Regions from separate parts of the Rhizobium indicum genome, predicted to be linked through region 2. Evidence: riboswitches for the same ligand, from Rfam matches in the RefSeq annotation. Region 2 holds a riboswitch; the other holds the start of a gene.
What was found. A riboswitch is a leader RNA that binds a small molecule or an ion and turns the genes downstream of it on or off. The one in region 2 is predicted to bind S-adenosylmethionine.

Region 1 (5,632 bases), 740 kb from region 2:
CTGCTGGTCGCCGTCGAGCATCTTGTCCCAGCGGGCGCGGGTATCGAGCCTTGCGATCAGCGAATGGAGACCAACCTTGTCGAGGGCCGCCTCGACGGCGGCTTTCTCGTAGGCTTCGGGACGTTCGGGAAAGGCCAGCGCCTCGCGCAGCGTGCCGCCGGGAACATAGGCAACCTGCGGAACGAAGAGCATGTCGTCGATTGGCGGCAGGCCTATCGTGCCGCTGCCGCACGGCCAGAGGCCGGCCATCGCCTGGAAGAGCAGCTTGCGATTGACGCTGTGATCGCCGTTGATCATGATCTTTTCGCCGGCCTTGATCACGACATCGGTTTCACGCAGGCGAAAACCGCCGCATTCCTCGATGTCTTCGCCGACCTTGGCGACGATCACCACATCCTTCAACGTCAGCGTGTCGGGCGCGGCGTTTTCATAGGCGATGCTGTCCTTGAGGTCGAAGTCCTCTTCCATCTCGACCAGCGCCTGGCGGAAATCGGTGACGCGCATCAGCGTGGCGCGCCATTCGGCGATCGGGCCGAAATTGGAGACATACCAGCGCAGCGCCGTGTTGACCTGGTTGAAGGCACCGACCGACATCATCAGCTGGCCGAGGGTGAGGCCGCCAGAGAAATAGGCGGGGGCGGCAACGATGATCGGGATGACGATCACCAGCCAGCCATAGCCGGCCGAAACCCAGGTGAGATTGGTATTGGCCATGGCAAGCCGCTTGACGACTGTCAGGACCGAGCTGATGTCGGTGTTGATGCGCCGGCGTTCGTTCTCCTCGCCGCGGGCAACAGTAATTGCCGGCATGTTCTCATTGGCATGCATCAGCGTGAAGCGAAGCTCGGCCTCTTTCGAAAAACGGTCGGCATTGAGCTTCACCAGCTTCCGACCGACGACCTGGCTCAGCACCGAGGCGGAAGCGGCATAGAAAATCGCCGCCCAGACCATGTAGCCTGGAATGGAGAAGCTATGGCCGCTGATGCGGAAGATGAAGCCGCTGGAAAGTTCCCAGAGCACGCCGATGAAGCTCACCAGAAGAATGGTCGACTGCAGCAGGCCGAGAACCAATCCCGTCGTGCTTTCGGCGAGGTTGCGGGAATCTTCGTGCAGGCGCTGGTCCGGATTGACGCCGATCAGGCCGCTGGAGGCAAGCCGCAGCGCCCGCTTGCGCTTCAGCCACTGGTCAACCAGATCGCGGGACAAGCCTTCGCGCATATAGAGCGCCGTCATCTGATTCAGCCAGGCCTGCAGCACGTTGAGCAGCAGCAGTGTGCCGGCGATCATCGCGAAGATTTCGAGTTGGTGGAAGAATTCGCCGAGGTCGCGGCGCTCCAGCGAGTCGTAGAAGGGCGCATTCCACTCGTTCAAAATGACCTGGCCGTAGGACGTCGCCAGGATAACGAGGATCAGCACGGTCGCCAGAAACAGCACCTTGCCACGCACTTCCGAATTCCAGAATGCTGAGAACATGACGCCGAGGCGATATGTCAGGCTTAAATCATACCCTACCCTATCCTGCCTCCGGATGCCCGGCCTCCCCTCGATTTTATCTGCCATTACGCTTTTCCAAATCGCCCATACCCTTATAAATAACATGGTGGCGTTACCGGTCTATCAACAGATTCTATCAGTCATTAAAGTGTGATGATGCTTGCATGAGTCTCTCCTGCATGTACTCGCCAGTTGATTCGCAATCCGACTGGGTCTAATTAAGGCCTCCGTGGTGATTTGGCCGGCCGGCTTGCAGCCACGTTAAAAAAGTCGCTAAAGGGCCGCGTGCGGACCGGTAGCGATTTTTGTCGCCGCCGGTTTTTTGTTTTTGATCGAGTGACCGCAATGCCCATCAAGATCCCCGATACGCTGCCCGCCTTCGAAACCCTGGTTCAGGAGGGTGTGCGGGTGATGACCGAGACGTTGGCGATCCGTCAGGATATCCGACCGTTGCAGATCGGGCTGCTCAACCTCATGCCGAACAAGATCAAGACCGAACTGCAGATGGCCCGTCTCGTCGGCGCCTCGCCGCTGCAGGTGGAGCTGTCGCTTATCCGTATCGGCGGCCACAAGGCGAAGAATACGTCCGAGGACCATCTGCTTGCCTTCTACCAGACCTGGGAAGAAGTAAAGCACCGCAAGTTCGACGGCTTCATCATCACCGGGGCGCCGATCGAGCTTTTGCCCTATGAGGATGTCACCTATTGGCCGGAGATGCAGGAGATTCTTGACTGGACGGAAACGAATGTCCATTCGACGATGAACGTCTGCTGGGGCGCGATGGCGGCAGTCTATCATTTTCACGGCGTTCCGAAATACGAGCTGAAAGAGAAGGCCTTCGGCGTCTACCGCCACCGGAACCTGAAGCCTTCCTCGATCTATCTCAACGGCTTTTCCGACAATTTCGAAGTGCCGGTGTCGCGCTGGACCGAAGTGCGCCGCGCCGATATCGAGAAATCCGAAAGCCTGGAGATCCTGATGGAGTCCAGCGAAATGGGCGTCTGCCTCGTGCATGAGAAGAGGGGCCGGCGGCTCTACATGTTCAACCATGTCGAATATGATTCCACGTCGCTTTCCGACGAGTATTTCCGCGACGTCAATGCCGGCGTGCCGATCAAGATGCCGCACAATTACTTCCCGCATAACGATCCGGCGCTTGCGCCGCAGAACCGCTGGCGCAGCCATGCGCATCTTTTGTTCGGCAACTGGATCAACGAAATCTACCAGACGACGCCCTTTGATGTGGAAGAGATCGGCAGCGATCTCTGACCGTTGCCGATCACGCCTGGAGCCGATGCCGCCGCACCACTGCTGTGGCTTTTCTTTCTGATCCGCCGGTTGCGGATCGAAGCAAATCCGGGCAGGTTCCTGTCCTGAAGCCTACCACACCGCGCGTCTTCGTCGGACGTGCAATGCACACTTTCAATCGCTGCACATTCCTCAAATCGATTCCGAATTGAGGAATTTTCAGCAGGGACAGAATGGACGGTCGATCATGTCGGATAAGTTGGAGCGGGACGTTTTCGGGCAGACGCAGGCGGGCGAGACCGTCTATCGCGTCGTGATCAAGGGCGGCGGGCTGACGGCCAAGATCATCAGCTGGGGCGCGGTCATCCAGGATCTGCGTCTCGAAGGACATGATGCGCCGCTGCAGCTCGGCTTCGACGATTTCGACAGCTACCTCCTCTATTCGTCCTACTTCGGCGCGACGCCCGGCCGCTGCGCCAACCGCGTCGGCGGCGGCAGGTTCACGCTTGACGGCAAGGACTATCAGCTCGAGCCGAATGAAAACGGCGTCACGCATCTGCATGGCGGCAGCGACAATATCGCCAAACGCAATTGGACGATCGTCGAGCATGACCACGACCGCGTGGTGCTGAAGATCGTCGATCCCGATGGCCGCGCCGGCTATCCCGGCAATTGCACCATCCAGGCGACTTTCTGGGTGCATGGCAATGGTGAACTGTCGATCACCTACGAATCGACCAGCGACCAGCCGACGCTCGCCAATGTCTGCCAGCACGCCTATTTCAATCTCGACGGCCGCGAAGATGCACTTGGCCATGACATCATGATAGCCGCCGATCACTATCTGCCGACTGATGAGAAGCAGGTGCCGACCGGTGAGATCCGTCCCGTCGAGGGCACGGAATTCGATTTCCGCGAGATGGCGCCGATGAAGCGTTTCGTCGGCAGCCAACAAGCGTTTTACGACCATAATTTCTGCCTGTCGGGCGAGCGTACCGCCAAGCGGAGCGTCGCGCTTGCCCGCAGCCTCTATTCCGGTGTGTCGCTGGAAGTGCGCAGCACGGAGCCAGGCGTGCAGTTCTATGCCGGCTTCAAGCTCGATGTCGGGGCGCCCGGCATCGGCGGGCGCAAATACGGTCCATTCGCCGGCTTCTGCCTGGAGACACAGGTCTGGCCGGATGCCATCAATCACCAAGGTTTTCCGAATGCGGTCCTGCGCCCCGGCGAAGTGCTGCGCCAGGAGACGGATTATATCTTCACCAAGAACTGAGCATCCTCCAGCGCCGCGCGTTTAGTAACGCGCGGCGCTGGAGGATGCACGGCTGTCAAATTTGATCGCTATGAAACCCTCGACGGTCCGCCGGCGAGGGTTTTTTTATTCCGTGCTCGATTCCGACTTGCCGATTGGTTCTATATAGGTTCTATTGTGCGCCCATGGATAGAACCAGTCTGATAGCGGAACTGAACAGCCGCGGCCTGCGTGACGAGGCGCTGACCGGGCCGCTTTACAAGCGGCTGGCGCAGACGCTGACCGGCCTCATTCAGGAAGGGCTACTGAAGCCCGGCACGGCGCTGCCGGGCGAGCGCGACCTTGCCGAGGCTCTGAAACTCGGCCGCGTTACCGTGCGCACCGCCTATCGCGATCTGATGGCATCCGGCGCACTGGAATCGCGCCATGGAAGCGGTACTTTCGTATCGAGCAGGGTGGAACGCATGGAACAGTCGCTGTGGCGGCTTTCCTCCTTCTCCGCCGACATGCGCTCGCGCGGGCGTCTGCCGGCCGCACGGATATTGTCGCGGGCGGTCAACACGCCGTCGCCGGAGGAATCCTTCCTGCTCGGCCTCGGCGGCGACGAGCCGGTGCTGAGGCTCGACCGCTTGCGCCTTGCCGACGGCCTGCCGCTGGCGATCGAACGCGCCGTGGTGCCGATCAAGTTCCTGGGGCACGACGCCGGCGGCGAGGGATCGCTCTATGATGCGCTGACGGCCAGTGGCCACAGGCCCGTGCGCGCGCTGCAGCGGCTGACCGCGGTCACGCTCGATCCGTCGTCTGCCGCGATCCTGAACGTCAAATCAGGCGCGCCGGCGCTTCTGATCGAACGTGTCTCGCGCCTGGAAGACCAGCGCGTCGTCGAATACACCCGCTCGCATTATCGCGGCGATGCCTATGATTTCGTTGCCGAATTGAGAATCGGAGATGACCTATGAATGACAACCAGTCACTGATGCTGCAGGAAGCCGGCCAATCGCCAGAGGTGGTCGCCACGCTGCTCGAAAAGGAAAAACCGGTCTTTGCCGAGATCGCCCGGCTGTTTTCGTCCGCCCGCCCGAGCGTGGTGACGACGGCGGCGCGCGGCTCCTCGGACCACGCCGCCACCTTTTTCAAATATCTGTTCGAGATCACCTGTGGCGTTCCGGTCGCCTCGCTCGGCCCGTCGATCGCTTCGGTCTATGGTGCGGCGCTGCATCTGAAGGGCGGTGTCCATTTCACCGTCTCGCAGTCGGGTGCCAGCCCCGACATCGTCGCGCTGCAGGATGCAGCGAAGAAGGGCGGAGCAACGACGATCGCCGTCGTCAACGTCACCGATAGCCCGCTTGCGAAGCAGGCCGACATCGTTCTCGGTCTCAATGCCGGCGCGGAAAAGAGTGTCGCGGCGACAAAATCCTTCATCGCCTCGGTCGCCGCCCTTTCCGGGGTGACGGCTGCGATCGGCGGTGCGTCCGATTTGCAGGCGGCGCTCGGCAAGCTGCCGGAGGCGCTGTCGGCGACCGCCGGGATCGACACGGCGGCAGCCGAGGAGGTGCTCTTCAACGCGACCTCGCTTTATACGGCCGGCCGTGGCCCAGCCTTCGCGATCGCGCTCGAAGCTGCGCTGAAGGCCAAGGAAAC
Region 2 (5,632 bases):
ATGATCCGCACGGAGATTTAGGCGCCTCGCCCGATTCGAAGATCGAACACCTCTTCCTGCCCTGGGAAGATGTCGATCTGCGCACGCTCGTCCTCGCCGACGATTATGCGCAAGCGCGTGGCCGCACCCTGCTGATCTCGGTCGAGCCCTGGACCTGGTCGACCGGTTCGCGCCAAACCTCGCAGGAACTGCTGCACAGCATCCTCAACGGTTCGCGCGATGCGAACATGGCCGCCGTCTGCTCGACTGCTGCCAAGCTGAAAAGTCCGGTCATCATTCGCTGGGGACAGGAAATGGACGAAACCGACAGCCAGTTCTCCTGGTCGCATTGGCAGGGCGACGATTATGCCAAGGCCTATCGCCGGATGGTGGAGGTCTGCAAGGTCCACCTGAAGACGGCCAAATACATGTGGTCACCGAAGGGCAATGAGGGGCTTCAAGCCTTTTATCCCGGCAACGATGTCGTCGATCTTATCGGGCTCTCGGTCTTTGGCCTGGAGCAATACGACAGGGACAAGACTGGCCGTGACCAGACGTTTGCCGAGCACCTTGCGCCCGGATACGCCCGTGTCGCTGGTTACGGCAAGCCCATCATGGTTGCCGAACTCGGCTACGAAGGCGGCGATTCCTTCGTGCGAAACTGGGCTGAGAGCGTAACGAAACGCTATCCCCAGTTCCCGGCCCTCAGCGCCGTTATCTACTTCAACGACCGTGAAGTCTATCCGTGGCCGGACGGCTATGGCCGCCCCGACTGGCGGGTCGTCCGCGAAAGCATCAATTGAACAACAAGGAACCTGAACATGTCCATGCTTCAAAAAATGTTCCTGGCCGTGGCCCTGACCAGCGGTATCGCCACGGCCGCGTCCGCTGCCGGAACCAATGAGCCTGCGGGGATCGAGACCGCAAAGCCGATGAGCAGCGCGGAAATCTATCGGCTCTACAACCAGAATTCCTGGATGTGGAAAGCCGGCGCCGGCTACTTCTCCGCAAAGGCGCGTCGCTTTACCGCCTGGTCGCGGGAAAATGGCTCGCCGTCCTTCGGCACGGGCCGCTGGTTCATCACGGAGTCGGGTAAACTCTGCTTCAACGCCGACTGGCACGCCAAGACCGGAACGGCGACGGCGATCACCTGCTTCAGCCACCGCAAGAAGGGTGGCCTGATTTATCAGAAACGCGAACCGGACGGTGAATGGTACGTTTTCAAGAGCGCACCGGCACAAGCCACCGACGAATTCGCAAAGCTTCGCCACGGCGACTACGTGAGGTCTCAATTGGGGGGAATTGAGACGAGCGTCAGTAAGACCAAATAAAGGCGAAGCTAGGGGTTGCGCGCGGCCGAGGCGCCATCTGTATCCTTGTAGGAGCCGATGCCTGCGCGCAACCCTTTTCATAAAAGATTGCGAAGCGCCTTCAAAAGGCGGCGAACGGGCTGAGGGTGAGTGGAGCGGGTGAAGGGAATCGAACCCTCGTATTCAGCTTGGGAAGCTGCTGCTCTACCATTGAGCTACACCCGCGACGAAGCGAGATTTCCAACAGATGGGGGCCGCTGTCAAGTCGCGCCGGGTGCAACGCTTCAGATGCGGAAGTGCTTCGACAGTTTCAGGCCCTGGGCCTGGTAGTTGGAGCCGAGGCCGGAGCCGTAGAGGCTGGCCGGCTTTTCCTGCATATGCTCGTAGACAAGGCGGCCGACGATCTGGCCGTCTTCGAGAATGAAGGGCACTTCGTGGCTGCGCACTTCGAGCACCGCGCGGCTGCCGCGTCCGCCGGCAGGCGCATGGCCGAAGCCCGGATCGAAGAAGCCGGCATAATGGACACGGAATTCGCCGACCAGCGGATCGAACGGCGTCATCTCGGCTGCATAATCCGGCGGCACGTGCACCGCCTCGCGCGAGACGAGGATATAGAATTCGTCGGGATCGAGGATCAGCTCGTTGCGGCCGCGGCTGTGGAGCGGTTCCCAGAAATCGAAGAGGTCATGCTCGGCCTTCTTGTCGACGTCGACGACGGCGGTGTGATGTTTTCCGCGATAACCGATCAGGCCGTCCTTGTCTCCGGCGAGGTCGATCGACAGGGCGATGCCGCCGCCGGAAACGTTGGGCAACTTGCTGGCGACCAGCGTCTCGCTCTCGTGCAGCTTCAAAAGTTCCGGCTCGCCGAGCAGGGCCTGGCCGACGCGGAAACGGATCTGCGACAGGCGTGAGCCGCGGCGCACGACGATCGGGAAGGTGCGCGGGCTGATTTCGAGATAGAGCGGGCCGGAATAGCCTGCCGGGATCTTGTCGAATTCCTGGGCGTAATCGGTGATGACGCGGGTGAAGATATCGAGGCGCCCGGTCGAGCTCTTCGGGTTGGCCGAGGCCGACATGTCGGCCGGCAGCGCTAAGCTCTCCATCAGCGGCACGATGTAGACGCAGCCGGTTTCGAGCACCGCCCCTTCGGAGAGGTCGATCACGTGCAGGCTCAGCCGGTCGAGCTTGTCGGACACCAGATGCGAGGGGCCTGGCATGAAGCTGGCGCGCACGCGAAAAGCCTTGCCGCCCAAGCGCAGATCGAGGCTTGCCGGCTGGATCTGGTCGCGGTCCAGCTCCCGCTCGGAGAGCAGACGCCCCGTTTCGAACAGCGCGGAGATCGCGCGATCCGCCAGAATTCCCGTTTCGCGAGCCATCATGCCTCATCCATCATTTGCCGCCGACAAAACCAAACTCGGGGAATTGACGCAAGCAGCTAACAGCAGTATTGCAGAATTATCCCGTGGTGATTTGGCCGGTCGGCTTGCAGCCACGTTAAACAAGTGGCTAAAAAGACCGGGTTGAAACCGGTCTGCTTTTGCGACCGGTTTTTTTGTTATGTGAAGGTGATGGCATGAGCAAGACCTGGCGCCCCGCAACCCAACTCGTCCACGGTGGCACGCTGCGTTCGCAATATGGCGAGACGTCCGAGGCAATCTATCTCACCCAAGGCTTCGTCTACGAGACGTCGGAGGCGGCCGAAGCCCGCTTCAAGGGCGAGACGGAGGGCTTCATCTACGCCCGCTACGGCAGCCCCACCAACGACATGTTCGAAAAGCGCATGTGCATGCTCGAAGGCGCCGAAGACGCGCGCGCCACCGCTTCCGGCATGGCCGCCGTAACCGCGGCGATCCTCTGCCAGCTGAAATCAGGCGATCATATCGTCGCTGCGCGCGCTCTCTTCGGCTCCTGCCGCTGGGTCGTCGAGACGCTGGCGCCGAAATACGGCATCGACTGCACGCTGATCGACGGCCGGGATCTGGCGAACTGGGAAAAGGCGATCACTTCGAAGACCAAGGTGTTCTTCCTGGAAAGCCCGACCAACCCGACGCTCGAAGTGATCGATATCGCCGGCGTCGCCAAGCTCGCCAACCAGATCGGCGCCAAGGTCGTCGTCGACAACGTCTTCGCCACACCGCTCTTCCAGAAGCCCCTGGAGCTCGGCGCTCATATCGTCGTCTATTCCGCCACCAAGCATATTGACGGCCAGGGCCGCTGCCTCGGCGGCGTCGTGCTTTCCGACAAGGAATGGATCGACGAGAACCTGCACGACTACTTCCGCCATACCGGCCCGGCGATGTCGCCTTTCAATGCCTGGACGCTGTTGAAGGGCATCGAGACGCTGCCGCTGCGCGTGCGCCAGCAGACCGAGAATGCGGCAAAGATCGCCGATTTCCTGGCCGAGCAAGGCAAGGTCGCCAAGGTGATCTATCCCGGCCGCAAGGACCATCCGCAGGCCGATATCATCGCCAAGCAGATGACCGGCGGCTCGACGCTGGTCGCCTTCGAGCTGAAGGGCGGCAAGGATGCGGCCTTCGCGCTACAGAACGCGCTCCAGATCATCAAGATCTCCAACAATCTCGGCGACAGCAAGAGCCTGATCACCCATCCGGCAACGACGACGCACAAGAACCTGACCGAAGAGGCGCGCGCCGAACTCGGCATTTCTCCGGGCACGGTCCGCCTTTCGGCCGGCATCGAGGATACCGACGACCTGATCGAGGATTTCGCTCGGGCGCTCGCCAAGGTTTCGGCCTGATCGACAGATAAACGGCCGGACCTCACCAGGGTTCGGCCGAATCTCATTAAAGCGCGTCGCGATCTTTCAGATTCGCTCCTCGCGCTTTAGTTTTTGTTTTTACGCATGTCGCGCAAAACCGCTGCACACTTTTGCGCGCCATGCTTGGGGTTCGGCCGTTCCGGATCTCACCAAGGTGAGACCGGGGGAACAAGTTTGCCCGCCGTGGCGTTCCGAAACGGAATTAACACTGACAATTAGGCTTAACGATCGAAAGCCCTGCGGATCACAGCCATTTCAGCGATGATAATTGTTCCGTTTCTTGACGGACAGGGCCTCTTATAAGATACGGGTAACATATCTTGACTAAGGTGCAAGGCATGTATCGCGCCCTCACAAGAGAGATCGAAGTAGTCGTCGAGCCGTTCTATCTGGAGGAGCAATCCGATCCGGAAGACGATCGCTATGTCTGGGGTTACCGGATTGTCATCAGCAACAATTCCGGCATAGCCGTTCGGCTGGTCAATCGTTACTGGAACATCACGGACCAGAACGGCCAGGTGGACGAGGTGACCGGCCCCGGCGTCGTCGGCGAGCAGCCGCGGCTCAGCCCCGGCGACACCTACGAATATTCCTCCGGCTGCCCGCTCGACACGCCCTCAGGGTTGATGTTCGGCCATTACCAGATGGAAACGGACGACGGCGAGATGTTCGATGTCGACATCCCCGCCTTCTCGCTGGATTCGCCTGGGCTGCTGCGCGTGCTTAACTGACGTGTAACGCCGAAATCGATCGTGCCCGCTCAAGAGATTGCCGTGGCCCGCCCCTCCTCCGCCTGCCGGCACCATCCTTCGGACCCGTAAACGGGGCAAAGGGACATGCCGCCGACCTCTCCGTTCCTCGCCCACCTCTCGCAAGGCACGTCCCCTCGCCCCGTTTACGGGGAGAGGGTTAGGGTGAGGGGCAGCCGTCCATGCGAACTGAGCCTATTCCGCCGGCTGAAGCTCGGCCGGCTCAAAGCGATAGGTGGTCGAGCAGAATTCGCAGGTGACGGCGATTTCGCCGTTTTCCTGGCTGGCCTCGATCTCTTCGGCCGAAAAACCCTTCAGCACGCCTTTAATCTTGTCGCGCGAGCAGCTGCAGCGGTCGAAGACGGCGCGCGGTTCGTAGACGCGAACGCCGCGCTCGTGGAACAGGCGGAACAGCAGCCGCTCGGTGCCGACAAGCGGATCGGTCAGTTCATCGGCGTCGATGGTCTCGACCAGCGAACGCGCTTCGAGCCAGGCATCGTCCTCGCCATGCGGGCGGCTGCCGGTATCGCCGTCGCCGCCGTGGAGATCCGGCTGGCGCATGCGCTCCGGCGCTTCCGGCAGGAACTGGGCGACGAGGCCGCCGGCCCGCCAGCGATGGCGTGGCTTGCCCGTATCGTCACGGTCGAAGAGTTCGGCCGCGGCGAGGCGCACGCGCGTCGGGATCTGCTCCGACTGGCGGAAATAGACGCCGGCAATTTCTTCCAGCGTGGTGCCGTCGAGCGGAACGATGCCCTGGTAAGGCTGGCTGAACTTGCCCTGGTCGATGGTGAAGGCGAGCACGCCCTTGCCGAGCA

Region 1: linked by a shared signal. The riboswitch ahead of metA (homoserine O-acetyltransferase MetA) and the one ahead of FFM53_RS10440 (O-succinylhomoserine sulfhydrylase) in region 2 are both predicted to bind S-adenosylmethionine.

The regions. Positions count from the first base shown of each region.
Region 1 is NZ_CP054021.1:2,839,688-2,845,319, forward strand. Features, by position in the region: gene FFM53_RS13960 (ABC transporter ATP-binding protein/permease) at 1-1,599, opposite strand, end outside; SAM riboswitch at 1,714-1,791, shown strand; gene metA (homoserine O-acetyltransferase MetA) at 1,840-2,763, shown strand; gene FFM53_RS13970 (aldose epimerase family protein) at 2,990-4,012, shown strand; gene FFM53_RS13975 (GntR family transcriptional regulator) at 4,177-4,950, shown strand; gene FFM53_RS13980 (SIS domain-containing protein) at 4,947-5,632, shown strand, end outside.
Region 2 is NZ_CP054021.1:2,100,635-2,106,266, forward strand. Features, by position in the region: gene FFM53_RS10420 (glycoside hydrolase family 26 protein) at 1-782, shown strand, start outside; gene FFM53_RS10425 (DUF995 domain-containing protein) at 801-1,310, shown strand; tRNA gene FFM53_RS10430 (tRNA-Gly) at 1,441-1,514, opposite strand; gene FFM53_RS10435 (2'-deoxycytidine 5'-triphosphate deaminase) at 1,574-2,668, opposite strand; SAM riboswitch at 2,742-2,820, shown strand; gene FFM53_RS10440 (O-succinylhomoserine sulfhydrylase) at 2,863-4,047, shown strand; gene apaG (Co2+/Mg2+ efflux protein ApaG) at 4,407-4,799, shown strand; gene FFM53_RS10450 (Hsp33 family molecular chaperone) at 5,013-5,632, opposite strand, start outside.